Regions from separate parts of the Pseudomonas sp. MOIL14HWK12:I2 genome, predicted to be linked through region 2. Evidence: riboswitches for the same ligand, from Rfam matches in the RefSeq annotation. Region 2 holds a riboswitch; each other region holds the start of a gene.
What was found. Region 2 has a riboswitch for cobalamin ahead of cobW (cobalamin biosynthesis protein CobW). Riboswitches for the same ligand answer to the same signal wherever they lie in the genome.
Positions count from the first base shown of each region.

Region 1 (7,722 bases), on a different contig from region 2:
GTGCGCGCCGCGCGCCTCAGGCGACCGCCGTGCTCAAGCAAGCAGCAGTCCTCCCAGGGCGATCAGTGCGGTCCACAACCAGGCGCCACGGCGGACCAATTTCAGGGCGCGGGTGATGGCCAGGAAGGTCGGCGCCGGGCCACGGCCCAGCACCGGGCGCTCGTGCCACTCGCCGTGGTAGCGGGCCGGACCGCCCAGGCTCACGCCCAGGGCACCGGCACCGGCCGCCATCACCGGGCCGGCGTTGGGGCTGTCCCACAGCGGCGCCTGGGTCCGCCAGCTTTCGATGGCGCTCCAGAAACGGCCGAGGCCGGCATAGGTCAGGGCCACCAGGCGCGCGGGGATATAGTTGAGGACATCGTCCAGGCGCGCCGCGGCCCAGCCGAAACGCTCCAGGCGCGGCGTGCGATAGCCCCACATGGCGTCCAGGGTATTGGCCAGGCGATAGAGCACCACGCCGGGTGCGCCGAGCAGGGCGAACCAGAACAGCGCGGCGAAGACCGCATCGCTGCCGTTCTCCAGCACCGATTCGGTGGCGGCGCGGGCCACGGCGGTCTCGTCCAGCTCGCTGGTTTCGCGACTGACCAGATAGCCGACCCGACGCCGCGCCTCGGGCAGGTTGTTGCGTTGCAGGGCGCGCGCCACCGGCTCGGCGTGCTCGCCCAGGCTGCGCAGTCCCACGGCCAGATACAGCGCCAGGGGCTGGATGATCCAGGCCAGCCAGCCGATCTGGCAGAGCAAGGCGGTGAGCAGCACCCAAGGCAACACGGCCAGGCTCCAGGCCATCACGCCATGGCTGCGCCAGCCGCGCCCGCCGGGATTGAAGCGGGCCTCCAGGCTATCGGCCAGGCGCCCGAACAGGACCAGGGGATGGGCGCGGCGGGGTTCGCCGAGCAGCAGGTCGAGCAGCATGCCGCCGACGACCGCGAAGGCCAGCATCATGGCTTCTGGCCCCAGCGGTTCTCGAAGACCAGTTCCTCCAGCGGCCGCCCCTGGCGCCAGCCCTCCTCTTCCAGCATGGGCCGCGGGTAGAAGGCTTCCACCGGCCCCAAGCAGAGGATGGCCGCCGGCTGGGCGCCTTCCGGCATCTCCAGCAGGCTGCGCACGGCTTCCGGTTCGAACAGCGACACCCAGCCCATGCCCAGGCCTTCGCAGCGGGCGGCCAGCCAGAGATTCTGGATGGCGCAGGACAGCGAGGCCAGGTCCATCTCCGGCAGGGTACGGCGGCCGAAGACGTGGGCTTCGCGGCCGTCCATGAGCGCCGCCACCAGCACCTCGGCGCAGTCGAGGATGCCCTGCACCTTGAGCTTCATGAAGTCGTCGCTGCGCTCGCCAAGGGCCTCGGCGGTGGCGCAGCGCTCTTCTTCCACCAATTCGTGCAGGCGCTGGCGCAGGGCTGGATCGCTGATGCGCAGGAAGCGCCAGGGCTGCATCAGTCCGACGCTGGGCGCCTGGTGCGCAGCGCCCAGCAGACGGGCCAGTTGTTCGGGAGGCACCTCGCCACCGCAGAAATGGCGCATGTCGCGGCGCTCGGCGATGGCTCGGTAGACGGCGGCTTGGTCGGCGGGGGTATAGGGGGTCGTGGTCACGGCTTGAGCATCGCGGCGGCCGCGGCGGGTGCCGACGGCATGTAGAAGTGAATATAGCTGGCGGTGAGGCGACCGTCTCGGTAGACCGCCTCGGCCACCGCCTTGCCGTTGGGGCACAGCCCGCGCGCCCAGGGCGTCTCGGGTGACTCCAGGGCGGAGTGGTGATAGGTGTGGCCGCGCAGGGTGCCCTGTTCGAAATCCACCGACTGCAGGGCCAGGGCGGTGAGTCGCGCCTGCATCCGCGCGCTGCCCGGCAGCAGCCCGAGCAGGCTGGCGGATTCGCCGGCCTTGTCGGTCAGTTCGTCGAGCAGATAGAGCATGCCGCCGCACTCGGCGAGGATCGGCTTGCCCGCTGCGTGGTGGGCGCGGATGGCCGCGCGCATGCCCAGGTTGTTGGACAGCGTCTGCAGGTGCAGCTCGGGATAGCCGCCCGGCAGATAAAGGCTGTCCACCGCCGGCAGCGTCGTGTCGGCCAGCACGGAAAAGAACTGCAGCTCGGCGCCCAGGGCGCGCAAGAGATCCAGGTTGGCCTGGTAGATGAAGGCTAGCGCCGCATCCCGGGCCACGCCAATCCGCACTCCGGCTAGCAGTGGCTCGACCGCGGTCGGCTCCGGCGCGGCGAAGGCCACGGGCGGCGGCAATTCGATGTCGGAACTGGCGCCCAGGGCATCGGCCGCCATGTCCAGACGGCGATCCAGGTCGGTGACCTCGTCGGCCTGGATCAGCCCCAGGTGACGACTCGGCAATTCGATGCCGGCATCGCGCGGCAGGCTACCAAAGAAGGTCATGCCCGCCGGCAGGCTGCCGCGGATCAGCTGGGTCTGCCGCGGACTGCCGCTGCGATTGGCCAGCACCCCGGCGAAGGGCAGACTCGGCCGGTAATGGGCGAGGCCATAGGCCAGGGCGCCAAAGGTCTGCGCCAGTCCGGCGGCGTCGATCACGCCCAGCACCGGTACGCCAAAGCGCTCGGCGAGGTCGGCCGCGGAGGGCTGGCCGTCAAACAGCCCCATGACGCCTTCGATGAGGATGAGATCCGCCTCCCCCGCCGCTTCCCACAGCAGGCGCCGGCTCTCGGCCTCGCCGATCATCCACAGATCGAGCTGGTAAACCGGCGCGCCGCTGGCGCGGGCCAGAATCATCGGATCGAGAAAGTCCGGGCCGCACTTGAACACCCGTACCCGCCGCCCCTGGCGGGCGTGCAGCCGGGCCAGGGCCGCGGTGACGCTGGTCTTGCCCTGACCCGAGGCCGGGGCGGCGATCAGCAGCGCCGGGCAATGCCGCGTCTCGCCTACCATTCGATGCCCTGCTGGGCGCGGACGCCGGCCTGGAAGGCGTGCTTGACCAGACTCATGTCGGTCACGGTGTCGGCGGCCTCGACCAATGCCTGTGGCGCACCGCGGCCGGTCACCACCACGTGCTGATGAGCCGGACGCCCGGCCAGGTCGGCCAGCACCTGGTCGACCTCCAGGTAGCCATGCTTGAAGGCGATGTTGAGTTCGTCCAGCAGCACCAGGCCGATGGCCGGATCGCGCAAGAGCTCCACCGCCACCGCCCAGGCCGCGGCCGCCGACTGCAGGTCGCGGGCCCGGTCCTGGGTGTCCCAGGTGAAGCCCTCACCCATGACGTGGTAGCGCACCTCGTCCGGGAACCGCTTGAAGAAGAGTTGCTCGCCGGTATCGCGGCGGCCCTTGATGAACTGCACCACGCCCACCTTCATGCCGTGGCCGAGGGCGCGCGCCGCCATGCCGAAGGCGGAGCTGCTCTTGCCCTTGCCGATGCCGGTATGCACCAGCAGCAGGCCGCGTTCGTCCTGGGCTTCGGCGATGCGGGCGTCGATCACCGCCTTCTTGCGCACCATGCGCGCGCGGTGGCGCTCGTCGCGCTCGGGGCTGGTCGAATCGGGGGTGTCGGTCATGGATGGTTCTCCGGGTGCGGGCGCGGCGGAGAAACGGGCAGAGACGCCGCCCGCGCAAGGCAGGTGGCGACGCCGCGCGACGCCCTCCGCATCGCCGAGATGAACGCAAGCGTGGCCGGTCTCCGGGCTGGTGAGCCGATGCCCTAAGGGCATCCGCTGCGCCCCTTCCCGGCCAGGGCCAGTGGGCATCGCGCAGCTACTGCTCAACTACCGTTGCGGGGGCAGCGCCGGCTCGACCGGCTTCCCTGTTTCACCCCGCTCCAGGCGGGGCACCACGTGCAAGGGCGCAGGGTACGGACTAGCCGGGAGAGCGTCAATCGATGGCGCCGCCCGAACTCGGCGTCGCGCGGACGGGTCCACCCTAGACACCCACCGCCAGGAGCTACCGGATGAACGATGCCACCCTCGCCGCCTGCATCAAGGCCTGCCTCGATTGCGCCGCCGCCTGCGAAACCTGCGCCAGCGCCTGCCTGGGCGAAGCCAATCTGGACATGATGCGTGACTGCGTCCGTCTGGATCGCGATTGCGCCGACGCCTGCCGCCTGGCCGCCACCTTCATGCAGCGCGGCAGCGACCGCATCGCCGAAGCCTGCGCCCTGTGCCTGGCCACCTGCCGTGCCTGCGCCGCCGAATGCGGCAAGCACAAGGCTGAGCATTGCCAGGCCTGCGCCCGGGCCTGCGCAGCCTGCGCCGACGCCTGCGCGGCCATGGCCGCCTGAGGCGGCTGCCGATAACCGTATCCGCTGAGCGCCGGCTGCCGTGCTGCGCGCTCTGGTCGCAGCCGAATCCCGCACAGGAAGCCGCCGCTCGGGCGTTCGGCATTGGCATTACCCGGCGACGCCAGGGATAATGCCCGCCCTTTCATCGATATCCAGGCCTTCGCCATGACCGATACCAACCAAGATCCCCGTTTGAGCCGCATGAAGCGTCGCCTGCGCAAGAAGCAGTACCTGGGCGAATTCCAGGAACTGGCCTTTGAAATCAAGGTGAGCTTCAAGAACGAACTCAGCGAAGACGATCTGGACACCTTCCTGGGCGACTTCATCGACTACGTCGAAGAGCGCAAGCTGGACTACATCGGCGGCTTCGACAACGCCTGGGTCGAAGGCACCATCATGGCCAACAAGCGCTACACCTCGCCCACCGCGGAAGACCGTACCGCGCTGCTGGACTGGCTCAAGGCCCGCGCCGAAGTCGGCGAAGCCAACGCCTCCGATCTGCATGACGCCTGGCACCACGACGGCGAAGTCTAACTAGCCTTCGCCGGATAGCTTGGCGTCCGTTGCGGTCGTAAAGGGGAATCCGTTGGAAACCAGGTCCTCATGACGACCCTCCTGCAAATCTCCGATACCCACTTCGGCACCGAGCAACCCGCCGTGGTCGCGGCCCTGGAAGCCCATGTCCGCGAACACGGCGCCGATGTCCTCATCCTTTCCGGGGACATCACCCAGCGCGCCCGGCGCGAGCAATTCGCCGCCGCCAAGACCTTCGTCGAACGCCTGGAAAGCTACGGCATTCCCCGCACCCTGGTGATCCCGGGCAATCACGACCTGCCGCTGTACAATGTCTTCGCTCGTTTCCTGACGCCCTATGGCAACTATCGCCGCCATTTCGGCCAGGACCTCGAGCCCAGTTTCGAGAACGACGAGCTCCTGCTGGTCGGACTCAACACCACCGCCCCGCGACGCCACAAGGATGGCGCGGTGAGCACCGAGCAGATTGAGCGCGTCGCCGAACGCCTGCGCCGCGCAGGCCCGGGCAAGTTGCGCATCGTCATCGCCCACCAGCCCTTCGGCGCCCTCGAACTCAGCGACCTGAGCAATCTGCAGCACAATGCCGATCACGCCCTGGCCACCTGGGCCGATGCCGGCCTGGATCTGGTGATGGGCGGCCATATCCACCTGCCCTATGTGCTGCCGCTGAGTCGCCAGTACCCCACCCTCCCCCGCGAGGTCTGGATCGTGCAGGCCGGCACCGCCCTCTCATCGCGCGTGCGCGGCACCTCGCCCAACTCCTTCAATCGCCTGCTGGTCGGCGAAGGAACGGAGAAGACCGTGGACGTGGAGCGCTGGGACTTCCAGGGCGATCGTTTCGTCGTCGGCGAGCGTCACGCACTGCGCTGGCAGGCCGCGCAGGACGCCCTCGCGGAAGGCTGAGGCGTCCGACCGGGACGCCTATGCGCGCTCGCGCGCACTTCCAGCAATGGAAATTGATTCAAGCTGTTGAAACGGCTGGCAGGCCACGGGCGCCGCGTAGTCTTAGGACTTTCGGCAAGAGTGGCCTCCCATGGAATCCCTGACGCAATCGCTGCTTGGCTTTATCGAAACCCACCAGGCCTGGGCACCGCTGCTCGTCGGCCTGCTCGCCTTTGGCGAGTCCCTGGTGCTGCTGGGCGTCTTCATTCCGGCCACGGCGCTGCTGCTGGTGGTCGGCGGCTTGGCCGGCTCCGGGGTGCTCTCGCCGGTGCCGCTGGTGCTGGCCGCCATCGTCGGCGCCATCCTCGGCGACATCTGCTCCTATGTCATCGGCCGCTGGCTCGGTCCCAGCATCGTCCACCGCCCGCCCTTTCGCCGCTATCGCAAGCAGGTGGCCCGGACCCGGCTGTTCTTCCGCCGCTATGGCTTCTTCGCGGTCTTCGGCGGGCGCTTCCTGACCATGATCCGCAACACCGTGCCCCTGGTGGCCGGGATGATGGCGATGAACCAGCTGCGCTTCCAGTCGGCCAACGTGCTCTCGGCCATCGTCTGGGCGCCACTGATGATGGGCCCGGGTTATCTGGCGGCCAAGGGCGCCAACCACTTCAGCTTCGCCGGCAACGAGTCGCTGTGGATCGGCGCGGCGGTGGTCGCCGTGCTGGGCGCCGGCGCCGCGCTGTTCTTCAAGCAGCGGCTGAAACGCGCCTAGCGGCGGGCGGCCAGCGCCTCGCGCAGACGCTGGCGATTCAGCGGTACCTCGCGCAGGCGCAGACCGGTCGCCGCCGCCACGGCATTGGCGATGGCCGCTGGGATGGCGGCGGTGGTGGCCTCCCCGGCCCCCACCGCCGGCTCTTCCGGCCGATCGATCAGTTCCAGTTCCAACTCGGGCAATTCGTTGAAGGTCAGCGGCGGATAGGCGCCCCACTCCAGACTGGTCACCCCCTGCTGATCGAAGCGCACCGCCTGCTTGAGGGTCCGGGCGATGCCCTGTACCACGCAGCCTTCCAACTGGTTGCGCAGGCCATCCGGATTGACGATCAGCCCGCAGTCATGGGCCACCACCACCCGGGTGACGCGGATCCCCGCCGCCTCGCTCACCGCCACCTCGACCACCGCGGCCACATAGGCGTTCTCGTTCTCATAGCGCAGGAAGGCCAGGCCCTGACCTTTCGCCAGGGCGCCGTCCCAGGTCTTTTCCTGCCGGGCCGACGGTCGCCAACCGGCCTTGGCCGTGGCGGCCTGCAGCACCGCCCGCGCACGAGGATCCTGCAGATAGCGCAGGCGGAATTCCAGCGGATCGACCCCGGCCGCCAGGGCCAGCTCGTCCATGAAGGATTCGTTGGCGAAGGTATTGCCGACCGCCCCCAGGGCGCGCAGGGCCGAGGGTCGCAGCGGCGAATCCCCGGCTTCCAGCCAGTGGGTCGCCACCTGGACATTGAGCAGGTCGTAGTCCAGCGGCGCATTGCGATTGCCACCACCCCGCCCACCCTTGAGCGGCAGGTTGTAGGCCAGTTGCCCGGCGAGCAGAGCCGCCTTGCCGGTCTGGCCATTGGGGCGGGTCAGATGCGTGGGCGTCCAGTTGGCGAAGCGCCAGGCCAGCAGATCGCCAGCCGCGCTCAGGCCGCCGGCCAGGCGCATCAGCATGGCCGGTCCCTTGGGATTCCAGCCGTGTTCGTCGGCGCGACTCCATTGCACCCGGACCGGACGGCCACACAGCTTGGAGAGCAGCGCCGCATCGGCCGCCGCGTCATCGGCGCCGTTATGGCCATAGCAGCCCGACGCCTGCTGGTAGATGACATGGATGCTGTCTTCCGGTAGCGCCAGCAGATCCGCCAACGCCGCCCGGAGCTGATAGACGCCCTGGGTACCGCTCCAGACGGTGGCGCCGTCGGCACGCACATCCGCCACCGCGCAGGAGGGACCGATGGAGTCGTGATTCTGGTAGGGCCAGCGATACTCGGCGTCCAGGCGCTGGGCGGCGTTCGCCAGCTCCCCCGCGACATCGCCGGCCTCCTGCTGGAGG
Region 1 covers NZ_AZOA01000003.1:174,135-181,856, forward strand. Annotated here, with positions in the region: gene cobD (threonine-phosphate decarboxylase CobD) at 1-41, opposite strand, end outside; gene cbiB (adenosylcobinamide-phosphate synthase CbiB) at 34-942, opposite strand; gene bluB (5,6-dimethylbenzimidazole synthase) at 939-1,589, opposite strand; gene PSK12I2_RS0100870 (cobyrinate a,c-diamide synthase) at 1,586-2,884, opposite strand; gene cobO (cob(I)yrinic acid a,c-diamide adenosyltransferase) at 2,878-3,504, opposite strand; cobalamin riboswitch at 3,600-3,796, opposite strand; gene PSK12I2_RS0100880 (four-helix bundle copper-binding protein) at 3,894-4,223, shown strand; gene PSK12I2_RS0100885 (YggL family protein) at 4,389-4,757, shown strand; gene PSK12I2_RS0100890 (metallophosphoesterase) at 4,827-5,660, shown strand; gene PSK12I2_RS0100895 (DedA family protein) at 5,791-6,408, shown strand; gene PSK12I2_RS0100900 (molybdopterin cofactor-binding domain-containing protein) at 6,405-7,722, opposite strand, start outside.
Region 1: linked by a shared signal. The riboswitch ahead of cobO (cob(I)yrinic acid a,c-diamide adenosyltransferase) and the one ahead of cobW (cobalamin biosynthesis protein CobW) in region 2 are both predicted to bind cobalamin.

Region 2 (7,722 bases):
CAGCTTGCCGGCGCCCGAGGCGCGGGCGCGCAAGCTCCTACCCGAGGTGGAGCTGGGCGAGTTGCTGCTGGCCATGGGCGAGGTCCTGCGCCGCGCCGACCTGTTCGAGAGTCACCAGGTGACCCGCGAGGTGCTGTCCACCCGCGAGCGCATGAGTCAGGTGCTGGAGCGCCTCAAGGATGGCGCCTTCGTACCCTTCGTGGCGCTGTTCACCCTGGATGAAGGCCGGCTCGGGGTGGTGGTGACCTTCATGGCCATCCTCGAGCTGGTCAAGGAGTCCCTGGTGGAGCTGGTGCAGAACGAGCCCTTCAGCCCCATCCATGTCCGCGCCCGGGTCAGAGACACTGATGCGGAAGGGGTCGCTCAGGCGTAAGCCAGCGCTGCCGTCGCGGCCGCGCTCTTGCGCTTGCCGACCCGCAACCGGGCGCCTTCACCGGCCGCAGCCAGGGCCGCGGCTTCAGCCACGCTGGGACTGCCGGTGTGTTGCAAGGCGACCGCACTCGGCGCGGCGATGCCCTCCTGTTGCGCCAGACGTTCGGCGGAGAAGCCCTGCAAGGGCAGTTGCCAGCGCTGGGCCAGGTGTTGCAGTGCGTTTTCCTCCACACGGCGGTCCACCGTCGCCAGCGCCGTCAGGGCGTTGGGGTCGCAGCCGGCCTCCTGCAGCACTGCCAGGGCCAGCGCGGTCAGCTCCTCCACCGAACAGCCCCGGCGGCAACCCAGGCCCAGGACCAGCGCCATCAGGCCTGAGGCGCCTGGCGATGGAACAGCCAGCTGCAGGCGAGTCCCAGGAGCAGCCAGAACGGCAGGTTGCTGGCCAGCACGGCGATCTGGAAGTGCCGTTGCAAGGCCTCCGGTGCCAGGCTCGCCTGGGCGACGGGTTGGGGCGCACCCAGCAGATGGGGAATGAGCAGCAGCTCGAGGGCGGCGATCTTGAAGCCGGGATGGCGAGTGAACGCCAGGAGCGCGAGCGCCGCGGCAGTGGCACCGGCAGTGCCCAGCCACCAGGCTTGACGCAGGGTGAGATCCGCCGCGGCCGTGCCGGGTAGCTCCGGCGGCAGGCCGAGGCTGGGCGCCAGGCAAAAGGTGGCATAGCCGGCCAGGCCCCACAGCAGGCCCTGGTGCAGGCGGGTCGGGCCTCTTAGATTGAACAGGCCCGCCAGGATCAGGCCGAAGCCTACCGCCACCACCAGGTTACCGCCAAAGGTCGACAGGGTTCGCGGCCAGCCATCCGCCGGCGTCCAGGCTGCTTCTTCACCATGATGATGCTGTCCGGCCATGGCGGGCGCCTCGGTCTGGACCTCGTAGGTTTCCGCCTGGAGGATGAGCGGGGTCAGCCACAGGCTTTGCAGGGCACTCAGCAACAGGGCCGCAAGGAGGCCGGCCACGCCGGCACTGAAGGCAATACGCTGGAACATGGCGAACTCCTTTTAGTGGCAGGGGAAGCCTTCGCTATGGCGGGTATCGTGGGCGCCGTTGTGCAGCGCCTCGACATGGGAGAAACCGGCCAGAAGCACCAGGCCCAGGCCGAGCAGGCAGGCGAGCAGGGTGGCGGTCAGGCGCTGGGTGCGGGTACTGGTCTGGGGCAGGGCGGTGGTCGAGCGGGTAGCGGTCATGGCAGGGCCTCGGATTCCAAGCGGCAGGGACGCGCCGAGGCAGCGAGCCGCAGGCGGCCGCCGTCCAGCACGACCGCCCACCGCGGGTTGCTTGAAAGCAGCAGGCCGGTCTCCGGACTCACGAGGGTTGCAGGCTGCAACTACCAGGATCGCCTTCCCCAGACTTGCCGGCCGGGTGGCTCTGTGATCCTGCGCTCGTCTACCGTTGCGGGGGCAGTGCCGGACTCGGACCGGCTTCCCGTTTCACCGCGACCCATGGCGGAGTCGCGACACCTGAAGCAGCAGCGAGCAGACCACGCGCCTCGTCCGCCGGTCAAGTCTGGCCGATTGACACCCCGGCGGGGCGCTCGTAGCCTGTCGCGTTCCGAGGTGCTCTTGTCGGCAAGAGCTTGAAAGGGAACGCGGTGCGAAACCGCGGCTGCCCCCGCAACTGTAAGCGGCGTTTTTAGCCTCTCCACTAGAGCCTGTTCATAATTTGCTGCGCGTCGGCCAAACTGCGTTGAAGCTGCTTTCGGAATGCTCATTTACCATTCGTAAACTCCGCTTCCTCAAGCATCTTCGCCTTGTTTGACTCTAGCTCGCGAAATTATGAACACGCTCTAAGGCCACTGCTCACGCGGGAAGGCCGGAGCCGGGCGCCGCGAGCCAGGAGACCTGCCTCGCCACGTTTCGAACACGCAACCGGGCGGGGTGATCCGGGCTGCCATTGGGGCCTCGCCGCGGCGCGAGCGCCTGGCATGCCTGCCCGTCTTCTTTCGCTTTCTCTCTAATGGCAGCCCATGAAAACCCTGGCCAAGACCCCCGTCACCATCGTCACCGGCTTCCTCGGTTCCGGCAAGACCACCCTGCTGCGACACATGCTCGACCACGCCGAAGGCCGCCGCATCGCGGTGATCGTCAACGAATTCGGCGAGCTGGGCATCGACGGTGAAATCCTGCGCCAGTGCAGCATCGGCTGTACCGAGGAAGAGGCCCAGGGCCGCGTCTTCGAACTGGCCAACGGCTGCCTGTGCTGCACCGTGCAGGAAGAATTCTTCCCGGTGATGAAGGAGTTGGTGGCCCGCCGCGGCGACATCGACCATATCCTCATCGAGACCAGTGGCCTGGCCCTGCCCAAGCCCCTGGTGCAGGCCTTCCAGTGGCCGGAGATCCGCAACGCCTGCACGGTGGATGCGGTGATCACCGTGGTCGACAGCCCCGCGGTGGCGGCCGGCACCTTCGCCGCCCATCCCGAGCAGGTGGACGTCCAGCGCCGCCAGGACCCCAACCTCGACCATGAATCGCCGCTCCACGAGTTGTTCGAAGACCAGCTCGCCAGCGCCGATCTTGTGATCCTCAACAAGGCCGATGGCCTGGATGCCGAGGCCCTGGCGCGGGTACGTGCCGAGGTCACCGAGGAGTTGCCGCCGGCGGTCAAGGTGGTGGAAGCCAGTCGCGGCGTGCTGCCGCTGTCGGTTCTGCTGGGGCTGCAGGCCGAATCCGAGGCCCATATCGACAGCCGTCCCACCCACCATGACCTCGAAGGTCATGAAGACCACGATCACGACGAATTCGACTCCTTCGGCGTCCAGCTGCCCGAGGTGGCCGAGGCGACCCTGCTGGCGGCCCTGGCCGAGGTGGTCAAGACCCATGGTGTGCTGCGGGTGAAGGGCTTCGCGGCCATCGCCGGCAAGCCGCTGCGACTGCTGGTCCAGGGGGTCGGCACCCGCTTCGACAAGCACTTCGACCGCCCCTGGAAGACCGATGAGACTCGCAGCACCCAGCTGGTGCTGATCGGCCAGGAGTTGGACCAGGCGGCCATCACCGCCCAGTTGCGCGCCGCGGTCGCCTGACGCCAGATGCATCTGCTGCGTACCCAGCCGGGCGGCTTCGTCCCCGACGACGGCATCGCCCACCTGGCGCAGACGCCCGGTGAGATCGTCGTGCTCTGCAGTGGCGATTCGCACCTGGCTCTGCTGGCGGAGGCGACCCGTAGCCTGGACGAGGACTATCCGAGTCTGCGCCTGGCCAATCCCATGCAGTTGCAGAACCACGCCTCGGTGGACCTCTATGTCGAGGAGGTGCTGAGCCAGGCTCGGGTGGTGTTCATCTCCCTGCACGGCGGCCAGGGTTACTGGCGTTATGGCATGGAACGGCTGGCCGAGTTGGCCGCGCGGGGGCTGACCCTGATCGCGGTACCCGGCTGCGATCGGCCCGATCCTGAGCTGATGGCCCTGGGTACGGTGGCGCCGGACCTGGCCGAACGGCTGTGGCGCTATCTGCGCCAGGGAGGGCTGGGCAATGCCCGGGATTTCCTGCACTGCCTGGCGGCCGAATGCCTGGGTGCCCCTTACACCTACCAGCCGCCACGGGAATTGCCGCGGGTGGCGGTCTATCAGCCGGAAGGCCTGGGTCTGGACGGCTGGCGCCAGCACTGGCGACCGGATTGGCCGACCGCGGCGCTGCTGTTCTATCGCACCCATCTGCAGTCGGCCAACACCGCCTTCGTCGACGTCTTCTGCCAGCAGCTGGCCGCCGAAGGGCTGAATCCGTTGCCTATCGCCGTGGCCAGTCTCAAGGAGCCGGCCTGTCTGGAGGAGGTGGAGCGGCTGCTGGACGAGACCAGCGCCGCCCTGATCCTCAATACCACCGGCTTCGCCCAGTCCAGTCCGGAGCGGCCGAATCTGACGCCGTTCCGTCGCCCGGTGCCGGTGCTCCAGGCCATCTGCGCCCAGGACAATCACGAGCGCTGGCTGGAGAATCCCCAGGGTCTGGGTGCCCGCGACCTGGCCATGCATATCGCCCTGCCGGAATTGGACGGGCGCATCATTACCCGGCCGATCAGCTTCAAGGGCCTGGCCTGGCGCTGCGAGCGCAGCCAGAGCGACGTGGTCAACTACCAGGCCGATGGCGAGCGCATGGCCTTCGTCGCCCGCCTGGCGCGCAACTGGATCGAACTGGCACGGCGTCCTGCGGCGGACAAGCGCATCGCCCTGATCCTGGCCAACTATCCGACCCGCGATGGCCGCATCGGCAATGGCGTGGGCCTGGATACCCCGGCGGCAGCGCTCGGGGTGCTGCAGGCCCTGCAGACGGCCGGCTATCCGGTGGCCAATCTGCCGGACAGCGGCACCGCCCTGATCGAGCGCCTGCTCGGTGGGGTGACCAACGACAGCGCCCTGCGCGATCTGCGCCCGGCCTTGCAGAGTCTGGCGCTGCAGGACTACCAGGCGTTGTTCGCCGGGTTGCCGCTCAGCCTGCAGCAGGCGGTGACCGAGCGCTGGGGCGGACCCGAGACCGATCCCATGCACCGTCGCGGTCGGCTCATGGTGGCCGGGGTGCGCTTCGGCCTGACCTTTGTCGGCATCCAGCCGGCACGTGGCTACGACGTCGATCCGGCCGCGGTCTACCACGATCCTGCGCTGGTGCCGCCCCATGGCTACCTGGCCTTCTATTTCTGGCTGCGCGAGGCCTATGGCGCCCAGGCCGTGGTGCATCTGGGCAAGCACGGCAACCTGGAATGGCTGCCGGGCAAGGGCGTCGGGCTGTCGGCGGAGTGTTGGCCGGACGCCATTCTCGGACCGCTGCCCAACGTCTATCCCTTCATCGTCAACGACCCGGGCGAGGGCGCCCAGGCCAAGCGCCGCACCCAGGCGGTGATCATCGATCACCTGATGCCGCCGCTGACCCGAGCCGAGAGCTACGGGCCCCTGCGCGATCTGGAGCGCCTGGCCGACGAATACTATGACGCCAGCCTGCTGGATCTGCGGCGCGCCACCGAGTTGCGCGGCGAGATCCTGCAACTGGTGCGCGAGACCGCGCTGGATCGCGAGCTGGGGCTGGTGATCACCGACGATCCGGACAGCTGGCTGCCGCAACTGGACGCCTATCTCTGCGATCTTAAGGAATCCCAGATCCGCGACGGCCTGCATGTGTTCGGTGAATCCCCGACCGGGCAATTGCGTCGCGATACCCTGGTGGCGCTCTTGCGCATCCCCCGTGGCGATGCCCAGGGCGGCAATGCGAGTCTCTTGCGGGCGCTGGCCAAGGATCTGCAGCTGGAGTTCGATCCCCTGGCCGCCGACCTGGGCGAGCCCTGGCAAGGGGCGCGCCCGGCTTGCCTGGCGGCGCTGTCCGCCGAACCCTGGCGCACCCTGGGCGATACCCGGGAGCGCCTGGAATTGCTGGCCCTGGCGCTGGTCGCCGCGATGGTCGATGCCGAGCCCTTGCCGTTGGCGCTGGACGAATTGCCGGCGACCCGTCCGGTGCTGGAACACCTGGTCACCCAGGTGGCGCCGGCACTGGACGGCTGTGGCCCCGCTGAAATCGGCGGCCTCCTGGCGGCCCTGGACGGGCGCTTCGTGCCGGCCGGTCCCAGCGGCGCGCCCAGTCGCGGGCGGCTGGATGTCCTGCCCACCGGGCGCAACTTCTTTTCCGTGGACGTGCGCAACCTGCCGAGCATGACCGCCTGGCGGCTCGGCTGGCAGTCGGCCAATCTGCTGCTGGAGCGTCATCTGCAGGAGGAGGGCGACCACCTGCGCCAGCTGGGTCTTTCGGTCTGGGGCACGGCGACCATGAGGACCGGCGGCGACGACATCGCCCAGGCCATGGCGCTGTTGGGTGTGCGCCCGGTGTGGCAGACCGGCAGCGCCCGGGTCGAAGACTTCGAGATCCTGCCGCTGTCGCTGCTGGATCGTCCGCGGGTGGACGTCACCCTGCGCATCTCGGGTTTCTTCCGCGATGCCTTCGGTGGTCTGGTACGGCTGTTCGATGCCGCGGTCCAGGCGGTCGCTGCCCTGGACGAGCCGGACGATCTCAACCCCCTGGCCGCCCAGGTTCGCCACGAGCGCGCTGCCCTGGAAGCGGCCGGTACCGCTGCTGACCTCGCCCGGCGTCAGGCCGGCTGGCGCATCTTCGGCGCCCAGCCCGGTGCCTATGGCGCCGGTGTTCAGGGCGCGGTGGAAGAACGCCAGTGGCAGGATCGCAGCGAACTGGCCACGGCCTACCTCAACTGGGGCGGCTACGCCTATGGCGCCGAGGATGAGGGCACCACCGCTCGCGATGACTTCTCCCGCCGCCTCGGTCGGCTGCAGGCCGTACTGCAGAACCAGGACAACCGCGAGCACGACCTGCTCGATTCCAACGACTACTACCAGTTCCAGGGCGGCATGCTGGCCGCCGCCGAGACCCTGAGCGGCCAGCGGCGCGCCAGCTACTTCGGCGACCATGCCCAGGCCGATCTGCCGAAGATCCGCACCCTGAAGGAAGAGCTGGGCCGCGTGGTGCGCTCCCGGGCAGCCAATCCCAAGTGGATCGCCGGCATGAAGCGCCATGGCTACAAGGGGGCCTTCGAGATGGCCGCCACCGTGGACTACCTGTTCGGCTTCGGCGCCACTACCGAACTGGTGGAGGATCACCAGTACCGGCAACTGGCCGATGCCTATCTGCTCGACGCCGATACCCGTGACTTCGTCGAGCGCCATAACCCCGAGGCCCTGCGCGACATGACCGAGCGCCTGCTGGAGGCCCAGCAGCGCGGTCTCTGGCAACAGCCGGGCGACTACCGCGAAGCCCTCGAACAGCTGCTGATGGATATGGATGAAGCCTGAGATGACCGCCCCTGTCTTTCCCCTGGCCGCCGTGGTCGGCGCAGACAGCCTCAAGTTGGCGCTGTGCCTGAATGCCATCGATCCCCGTATCGGCGGTGTGCTGATCGAAGGTCCCCGGGGCATGGCCAAGTCGACCCTGGCCCGGGGCCTGGCCGATCTGCTCGGCGGCGGTCCCTTCGTCACCCTGCCTCTGGGCGCAAGCGAAGAGCGCATCGTCGGCACCCTGGATCTGGATGCGGCGCTGGGCGAAGGCCGGGCGCGCTTCGCGCCGGGCGTACTGGCGGCGGCCCATGGCGGCGTGCTCTATGTCGACGAGGTCAATCTGCTGCCGGATCACCTGGTCGACCTGCTGCTGGATGTGGCGGCCAGTGGGGTCAACCGGGTGGAGCGCGACGGCATCTCCCATGAGCACGCCGCGCGCTTTTTGCTGGTGGGCACCATGAATCCGGAGGAGGGCGAGTTGCGTCCGCAGTTGCTGGACAGGTTCGGCTTCGCCCTGGCGCTGGACAGCCGGCCGGCCC
Region 2 covers NZ_KI783313.1:409,431-417,152, reverse strand. Annotated here, with positions in the region: gene PSK12I2_RS0118255 (ScpA family protein) at 1-373, shown strand, start outside; gene PSK12I2_RS0118250 (cobalamin biosynthesis protein) at 364-738, opposite strand; gene PSK12I2_RS0118245 (CbtA family protein) at 738-1,415, opposite strand; gene PSK12I2_RS0118240 (CbtB domain-containing protein) at 1,428-1,613, opposite strand; cobalamin riboswitch at 1,699-1,905, opposite strand; cobalamin riboswitch at 1,964-2,290, shown strand; gene cobW (cobalamin biosynthesis protein CobW) at 2,393-3,445, shown strand; gene cobN (cobaltochelatase subunit CobN) at 3,452-7,201, shown strand; gene PSK12I2_RS0118225 (ATP-binding protein) at 7,203-7,722, shown strand, end outside.

Region 3 (7,722 bases), on a different contig from region 2:
CGGCCGCGATCCGCAACAGCTGCGCGACGTTCGCCCCCTGGCCACCGAATTGCTCGCCCTCCTTGAAGGCGACCGCCGCCTGCATGGGCTGTCGGCCAAGTTCGCCCTGCAACTGGACGGCGGCGAAGCCCTGGCCCGGCTCGACCATCCCCATGATGTCTGGCTGTCGGCGCGCGCCGAGGGCTATGTCCTTGGCCTGGCTGGCACCCCAGCGGATGCGCCCCTGGGCCTGATCCCCGCGGGACGCGAGGTGGCCACGGTGGCGACCCTGCTGCATCGCTTCCTTGACCTGGCTGACCCTGAACAGAGCCGCATGAGACAGCTGCTTGCGCAACGGCCGGTCGAGGAGCTGCTGGCCGGTCTTGGTCTGCTGCCGACTCAGAGCCACCCACGTGCGCCAGCGGAAATCGCAGGACGCCTCGGTAGCCATCCTCAGCGGCAATCCGCCTTGTGTTGGGTCGGCGCCCAACCGGCTTTGGGCCGCCTGCCGGCCACGACTTTGGAGGCAGTCGCCGATTTGGCCGAGTACCACGGCAATGGCGACCTGCACCTCACCCCCTGGCAAGGTCTGCTGCTGCCGGACGTGCCGGTCGATCAGGCCTCCGAGCTGCTCGCCGCGCTGAAACTGCTGGATCTGATCACCGATCCCGCCGCGCCCCTGGCCCGGCTGGTCGCCTGTACCGGCAGCCAGGGCTGCGCCAAGGGCCAGGCCGACACCAAGGGCGATGCCCTGCGCCTGGCCGAGCGGCTGCCGGCCGGCGTCGAGGTGCACCTCTCCGGTTGCCCGCGCAGCTGCGCCCTGGCCGGACAGGCACCCCACACCCTGCTGGCGATGGCCCCCGGTCGCTATGACCTCTTCGTGCGCGACGCCACCCAGCCCGGTCCGGGCCGGCGGCGCGCCACCCATTTGTCCCTCGACGAGGCCGCCGCCTGGCTGGCCCGGAGTCCCAGTGATGCTTGAATACGAACGCGACGGCCAGGCGATCTATCGCCAATCCTTCGCCACCATCCGCGCCGAAGCCGATCTCTCGGCCATCCCCGCCGACCTGGAAAAGCTCGCCGTGCGGGTGATCCACGCCTGCGGCATGGTCGACGTGGTCCAGGACCTGGCCTTTTCCCCGGGGGCCGGGGCGGCCGGGCGCGCGGCCCTGGCGGCCGGCGCGCCCATCCTCTGCGATGCGCGCATGGTCGCCGAGGGTGTCACCCGCACCCGCTTGCCAGCGAATAATCAGGTGATCTGCACCCTGCACGACGAGGGCATCCGCGAGCTGGCCGTGGCCCAGGGCAACACCCGCTCGGCGGTGGCCCTGGAGCGCTGGCGACCGCATCTGGCCGGCAGCGTGGTGGTGATCGGCAATGCCCCCACCGCGCTGTTCTATCTGCTGGAAATGCTCGACGCCGGGGCGCCCAGGCCGGCGCTGATCCTCGGCATGCCGGTGGGCTTCGTCGGGGCGATGGAGTCCAAGGACGCCCTGGCCGCCGACAGCCGCGGCGTGCCCTATGTCATCGTCCGCGGTCGGCGGGGCGGCAGTGCCATGGCCGCCGCGGCGGTCAACGCCCTGGCCACGGAGGTGGAGTGATGGCGGGCCGCCTGCTCGGCCTGGGCGTCGGCCCCGGCGATCCGGAACTCATCACCCTGAAGGCCCTGCGCCTGCTGCAGGGCGCGCCGGTGGTGGCCTATTTCGTCGCCAAGGCCAAGGCCAACGCGGGCCAGGGCGGCAATGCCTATGGCGTCATCGAGGGCTATCTGCTGGACGGCCAGCAGCGCCTGCCGCTGGTCTATCCGGTGACCACCGAGAAGCTGGCGCCGCCGCTGTCCTACGAGACGGTGATCGCCGACTTCTACGACACCGCCGCCGTCCAGGTGGCCGATCACCTGGACGCCGGTCGCGACGTGGCGGTGATCTGCGAGGGCGATCCCTTCTTCTACGGCTCCTACATGTACCTGCACGATCGCCTGGCCGAGCGCTACGAGGCCCAGGTGGTGCCGGGGGTCTGCTCCATGCTCGGCGGCGTGGCCATGCTCGGCCTGCCGCTGGTCTATCGCAACCAGACCCTGACGGTGCTCTCCGGGGTGCTCTCCGCGGAAGAACTCAAGGCGCGCCTGGCCAGCGCCGACGCCGCCGTGGTGATGAAGCTCGGTCGCAACTTCGAGAAGGTGCGCCAAGTGCTGCGTGAGCTGGGTCTGGACGAGCGCGCCCGCTACATCGAGCGCGCCACCATGGACAATCAGCGCATCGTCGCGCTGGACGCCGTCGACCCCATGGCCTCGCCGTATTTCTCGCTGGTGGTGGTGCCGGGGGTGAAATGGAAGGGTTGAGCCCGGCCATCGTCATCCTCGGTCCCGGCGCCCTGGCCACCGCCCGCCGCTTGCAGGCCGGCCTGCCGGGCAGCCTGGTGCATGGCCTGGCCGGGCGGGTCGAGGGCGACGTCAGCTACAGCGCCTTCGGCGATCACCTGCGTGACCTCTATCGGCAGCAGCGCCCGCTGCTGGTGCTCTGCGCCGCCGGCATCGTCATCCGCAGCCTGGCGTCCTTGCTGGACGACAAGACCGCCGAGCCGCCGGTGCTGGCCGTGGCCGAAGACGGCAGCGCCGTGGTGCCGCTGCTGGGCGGCCTGGCCGGCGCCAATCGCCTGGCCCGTCAGCTCGGTACGCTGCTGAACGTGGCCCCGGCCATCACCACCAGTGGCGAACTGAGATTCGGCACCTGCCTGCTCGATCCGCCGGCCGGCTATGCCCTGGCCGATGTCGACGTGGCCAAGCACCGGGTGGCCGATCTGCTGGCCGGCGCCCCGGTACGCATCGAGGGCGAGGCGCCCTGGCTGGACGCGGTGCCCCTGGCCCGCGATCCCGCGGCGCGGCAGCGCATCCTGGTCTCGCCACTGGCCAGCGCTGACGACCACACCCTGCTGATCCATCCCCGCGCCGTGCTGGTGGCGGTACGCGCCGATGCCACGGCCGCCGCCGTCACCGCGCTGCTCGCCAGCGCCGGCTATGCGCCGGGCGCCGTGGCGCTGCTGCTGGCGCGGGCGGAAGACATGGCCGCGCCCGGTCTCGCCGAGCTGAGCCAGACGCTGGCCGTACCCCTGAGATTCGTCGACGCCCGCACCCCGGACTTCGCCCGGGCGTCGGTGGCGCGGGCCCAGACCCAGGGCCTCGCCCTGCACCTGCATGACCGGCCGCTGGACGCCGAGGACCTGGGCCAGCGCCGTGGGCGCCTCAGCGTGGTGGGCCTCGGCCCCGGCGCGGCGGAGCTCATGGCACCCGTGGTGCGCCGCGCCCTGGACCAGGCTCAGGACGTGCTCGGCTACGCCACCTACGTGCAGATGGCCGGTCCCTTGCGCCCGGATCAGCTGGCCCATGCCAGCGACAACCGCGAAGAATTGCAGCGCGCCCGCCACGCCTTTGAACTGGCCGCCAGCGGGCGCCAGGTGGTCATGGTGTCGTCCGGCGATCCAGGCGTCTTCGCCATGGCCGCCGCGGTGCTGGAGGTGCTGGAAGGCGCCGACGATCCGCGCTGGGCGGCGGTGGAGCTGGAGATCCTCCCGGGCATCACCGCGGCCATGGCCAGCGCCGCCCTGGCCGGCGCGCCCCTGGGCCACGACTTCTGCCTGATCTCCCTGTCCGACAACCTCAAGCCCTGGGCGGTGATCGAGCAGCGCCTGCGCCAGGCCGCCGCGGCCGACCTGGCCATGGCCTTCTACAACCCCATCTCCAAGGCCCGGCCGCATCAGCTGGAGCGGGCGCTGGACGTCCTGCGCAGCTGCCGTCCGGCGAACACCCCGGTGATCCTCGGCCGCGACGTCGGCCGTCCCGGTGGTGGTCTCGAATACACCAGCCTCGGCGCGCTGCGCAGCGACATGGTGGATTCACGCACCCTGGTGATCCTCGGCTCCAGCCATACCCGGCGTTTCCCGCGGGCCGATGGCGGCGAGTGGGTCTATACGCCGCGCTGGTACGATCCGGAATTGTTATAAAGTAACATTTAGTGCTTGAATCCTGGTCGCCGCTGGCTCACCCTCGGCGACCTTCCTGTTCCCTGGCGAGAAGCCGGTGCAACTCCGGCGCGGTCGCGCCACTGTGAGTCTTCGAGGTTCCGTACGAAAAGTCGCCGAGCGACGGTCAGGCGAGGCGGAAAAGGCTGAGGAAGCGGAGTTTACGAAACGTAAATGAGCATTCCGAAGCGTTTTCCAACGAAGCATCACCGAGCGCAGGCAATTTTCGTACGGAACCCAGGAGGCGAGCCAGACCTTGCCAGGGACTACCCAACATCCACAAGGGACGCGTCATCCCAAGGAGAGTCCATGTTTCGCCGTCTTCTGCCGCTGATCGCCGCCGGCCTGTTGTCCGTTGCCTCTCTCACCACCCAGGCGGCCACCGCCTATCCGCTGACCGTGCACAACTGCGGTCGTGAACTGGTCTTCGAGCGCGCGCCCCAGCGGCTGGTCAGCCTCGGTCAGGCCAGCACCGAGTTGCTCTTGCGCCTGGGCGTGGGCGCGCGGCTGGTGGGCACCGGCGTCTGGTTCGGCGGCTTGCCCGCGGACCTGCAGGCGGCGGGCAAGGGCATTCCGCGGCTGGCCGACAACGCCCCCAGCTTCGAGGCCGTGGTCGGCACCCGGCCGGACCTGGTGGCGGCCCAGTACACCTATCACGTCGGCCCCGGTGGCGAGGTGGCGGACTTCCCGCGCTTCGCCAAGCTGGGCATCGCCGCCTATGTGGCGCCCAGCGATTGCGAGGGCAAGGCGGTGACCGCCGATTCCAACAGCGATGGCAGCCGCAGCGCGCCCTTCGACATGCAGCTGGTGACCCGCGAAGCCCGCGAGCTGGCGGCCATCCTCGATGTGCAGCCGGCCGGCGAGCGTCTGGTCGCCGACATGGACCGCCGTATCGCCGTCGCGGGCGAGCAGGCCAAAGCCGCCGGGGTGCAGGGCCGCTCGGTGCTGTTCTGGTTTTCCAGTCCGCGGCTGGAAGGGGATCCCTGGGTCGCCGGCAACCTCGGTGCGCCGGCCTGGATCGCCCGGGCCCTGGGGCTGCGCAACGTGGTCGACAGCGCCGAGGAATGGCCGGCGGTGAGCTGGGAGCGCATCGCCAGCCTGGACCCTGACTATATCGTCGTGGCGCGCATGGACCGGCGTCTCTACCCGGCCGATGACGTGGACAAGAAGCTGGCCTTCCTGCGCAGCGATCCCTTGACCCGCGAATTGCGCGCGGTACGCGAGAATCACCTGCTGGTGGTGGATGCCCCGACCCTCAATCCCTCGCTGCGGGTGGTGGACAGCGTCGAGGCCCTGGCCGCCGACCTGGCCAAGCCGCAACCATGAGTCTGCCCCTGGCGGCCGAAGGCGCCCGGCCCTGGCGCTGGCTGCTGGGCCTGGCCGCGGTGCTGGCGCTGGCGGCGAGCGTGGTGCTGGCGGCGTCCTTCGGCGAGATGCCCATCGCGCCCCTGACCAGTCTGCAGGCCATCGCCAACGGCCTCGGCCTGGGGCCCTATCCGGTGGAGCGCATCGTCCAGGGCATCGTCTGGGAATACCGCCTCAGTCGCGCCCTGGTGGCCGCCTGCTGCGGTGCGGGCCTGGCGGTCTCCGGCGCCATCCTTCAGGCGCTGCTGCGCAACGCCCTGGCCGAGCCCTATGTGCTGGGGCTGTCGGCCGGCGCCTCCACCGGCGCGGTGCTGGTGATGCTGCTGGGCGTCGGTGGCGGGGTGCTTGGCGTGTCCCTGGGTGCCTTTCTCGGCGCGGTGCTGGCCTTCGCCGTGGTGCTGCCCTTTCTCGGCAGCGGCGGCAGTACCCGCATCATCCTCGCCGGGGTGGCGGCTTCCCAGCTGTTCAATGCCCTGACCGCCTATATCGTCGCCACCGCGGCCAATGCCGAGCAGGCGCGCAGCGTGATGTTCTGGCTGCTCGGCAGCCTGGCCGGGGTGCGCTGGCCGGATGTCTGGCTGGCCGCCGGGGTGGTGCTCGCCGGGCTGCTGGTGTGCCTGGCCTGCGCCCGGGCGCTGGATGCCTTCGCCTTTGGCGAAGACGCCGCCGCCAGCCTCGGGGTGGCGGTGGGACCGCTGCGCCTGCTGCTGCTGGCCGTCACCGGCCTGATCACCGCCTGCCTGGTCAGCCTGGTGGGCGCGGTGGGCTTCGTCGGCCTGGTGATCCCCCATGTGGCGCGTTTCCTGGTCGGTCCGGGGCATGGCCGGCTGCTGCCCACCTGCGCCCTGATCGGCGCGCTGTTCATGGTGCTGGCCGACATCGTCGCCCGCACCCTGGTGGCCAAGCAGACCCTGCCCATCGGCGTGGTCACCGCCCTGGTCGGTGCCCCGGCCTTCGCCTTCATCCTCTATCGCGCACGGGAGGTCCGATGAGCCTCGCTGCGCGCGACGTGGCCTGGAGCGCCGGCGGCCAGCCGATCCTCGCCGGGGTGACCCTCGCGGTGCCGCCCGGTGGGGTGCTCGGACTGCTCGGCCCCAATGGCTCGGGCAAGTCCAGTCTGCTGCGGCTGCTGGCGGGGCTGCGGCGGCCGGAGGAGGGTAGGGTCAGTCTCGACGGGACGCCGCTGGCCGAGTTGCGCCGGCGCGACCTGGCGCGCCGGGTCGCCCTAGTGGAGCAGCAGGCCGGTACCGAGGCCGATCTGTCGGTGGCCGAAGTGGTGCGCCTGGGGCGTACGCCCCATCGTGGCCTGCTCGATGCTTGGAGCGCGCGCGACGCCGAGGTCTGCCAGCGCGCCCTGGCTCAGGTCGGCCTGGTCGACAAGGCGGCACGGCGCTGGCACAGCCTCTCCGGCGGCGAGCGCCAGCGCGCCCAGATCGCCCGCGCCCTGGCCCAGGAGCCCAGCGAACTGCTGCTGGACGAACCCACCAACCACCTCGACATCCAGCACCAGCTGGAGATCCTCGACCTGGTCCGCCGCCTGCCGGCGACCTGCGTGCTGGCCATCCACGATCTCAACCTGGCCGCGCTGTTCTGCGATCGCCTGGCGGTGCTGCGCGACGGCCGCCTGGTCGCCGAAGGCGCCCCCGGCGAGGTGCTGACGGCCGCGCTGATCCAGCAGGTCTGGGGGGTGAGGGCGCAGGTGACGCTGGACGGTCCCGACGGTCGGCCGTCGATCCGCTATCGGCTGGGCTGACGGCGCCGCACCGGGCCGGCCCGTTCTTCGATCGCCTGCCTGAGCTGCTGGCGACCGCCCAGCCAGAAGACGGCTTCGGTGGCGATGAACAGCGGACCGATGGCCAGGCCGGCCAGGTCGTCGAGAAAGGCCGGCTTGCGCCCCTCGTAGTGGTGGCCGACGAACTGGATGGCCCAGCCGACCAGGAACAGACCCAGCCCCCAGGCCAGCCAGACACCCGTGGTCTGGGCCGCCAGCGCGGCGCCCAGCCAGAGGGCGAGCGCGAGCAGGACGCTCATCAGCAGCCCCAGCGGCCGATCCAGGCGCAGATAGAAGAGCGCCACCGCACCGGCCACCGGCGCCGCGGGTGACAGCGGCCAGCCGGCCAAGGTAAAGACCGGTCGGGACAGCAGGATGGCCACCGCCAGCACGATCAGCAGGATGCCGGGGAAGTGGCTGGCGATATTGCGCGGATCGCGGTGGTAGCTCGCGTACTGGCTGAGATGATCTTCCAGGGTCTTCATCGACAGGCATCCAGGCGGCTGGGCGGGAAGCCTCAGCATGCACCTGGATGCCCCTGCGCGTCTGCGGGTGTCGGCAGAAATGCGATTGCGATAATCGCCCCCTCG
Region 3 covers NZ_AZOA01000014.1:55,640-63,361, reverse strand. Annotated here, with positions in the region: gene cobG (precorrin-3B synthase) at 1-961, shown strand, start outside; gene PSK12I2_RS0113350 (precorrin-8X methylmutase) at 954-1,580, shown strand; gene PSK12I2_RS0113345 (precorrin-2 C(20)-methyltransferase) at 1,580-2,320, shown strand; gene cobJ (precorrin-3B C(17)-methyltransferase) at 2,308-3,978, shown strand; cobalamin riboswitch at 3,985-4,275, shown strand; gene PSK12I2_RS0113335 (ABC transporter substrate-binding protein) at 4,306-5,322, shown strand; gene PSK12I2_RS0113330 (iron ABC transporter permease) at 5,319-6,353, shown strand; gene PSK12I2_RS0113325 (ABC transporter ATP-binding protein) at 6,350-7,114, shown strand; gene PSK12I2_RS0113320 (DUF962 domain-containing protein) at 7,099-7,617, opposite strand.
Region 3: linked by a shared signal. The riboswitch ahead of PSK12I2_RS0113335 (ABC transporter substrate-binding protein) and the one ahead of cobW (cobalamin biosynthesis protein CobW) in region 2 are both predicted to bind cobalamin.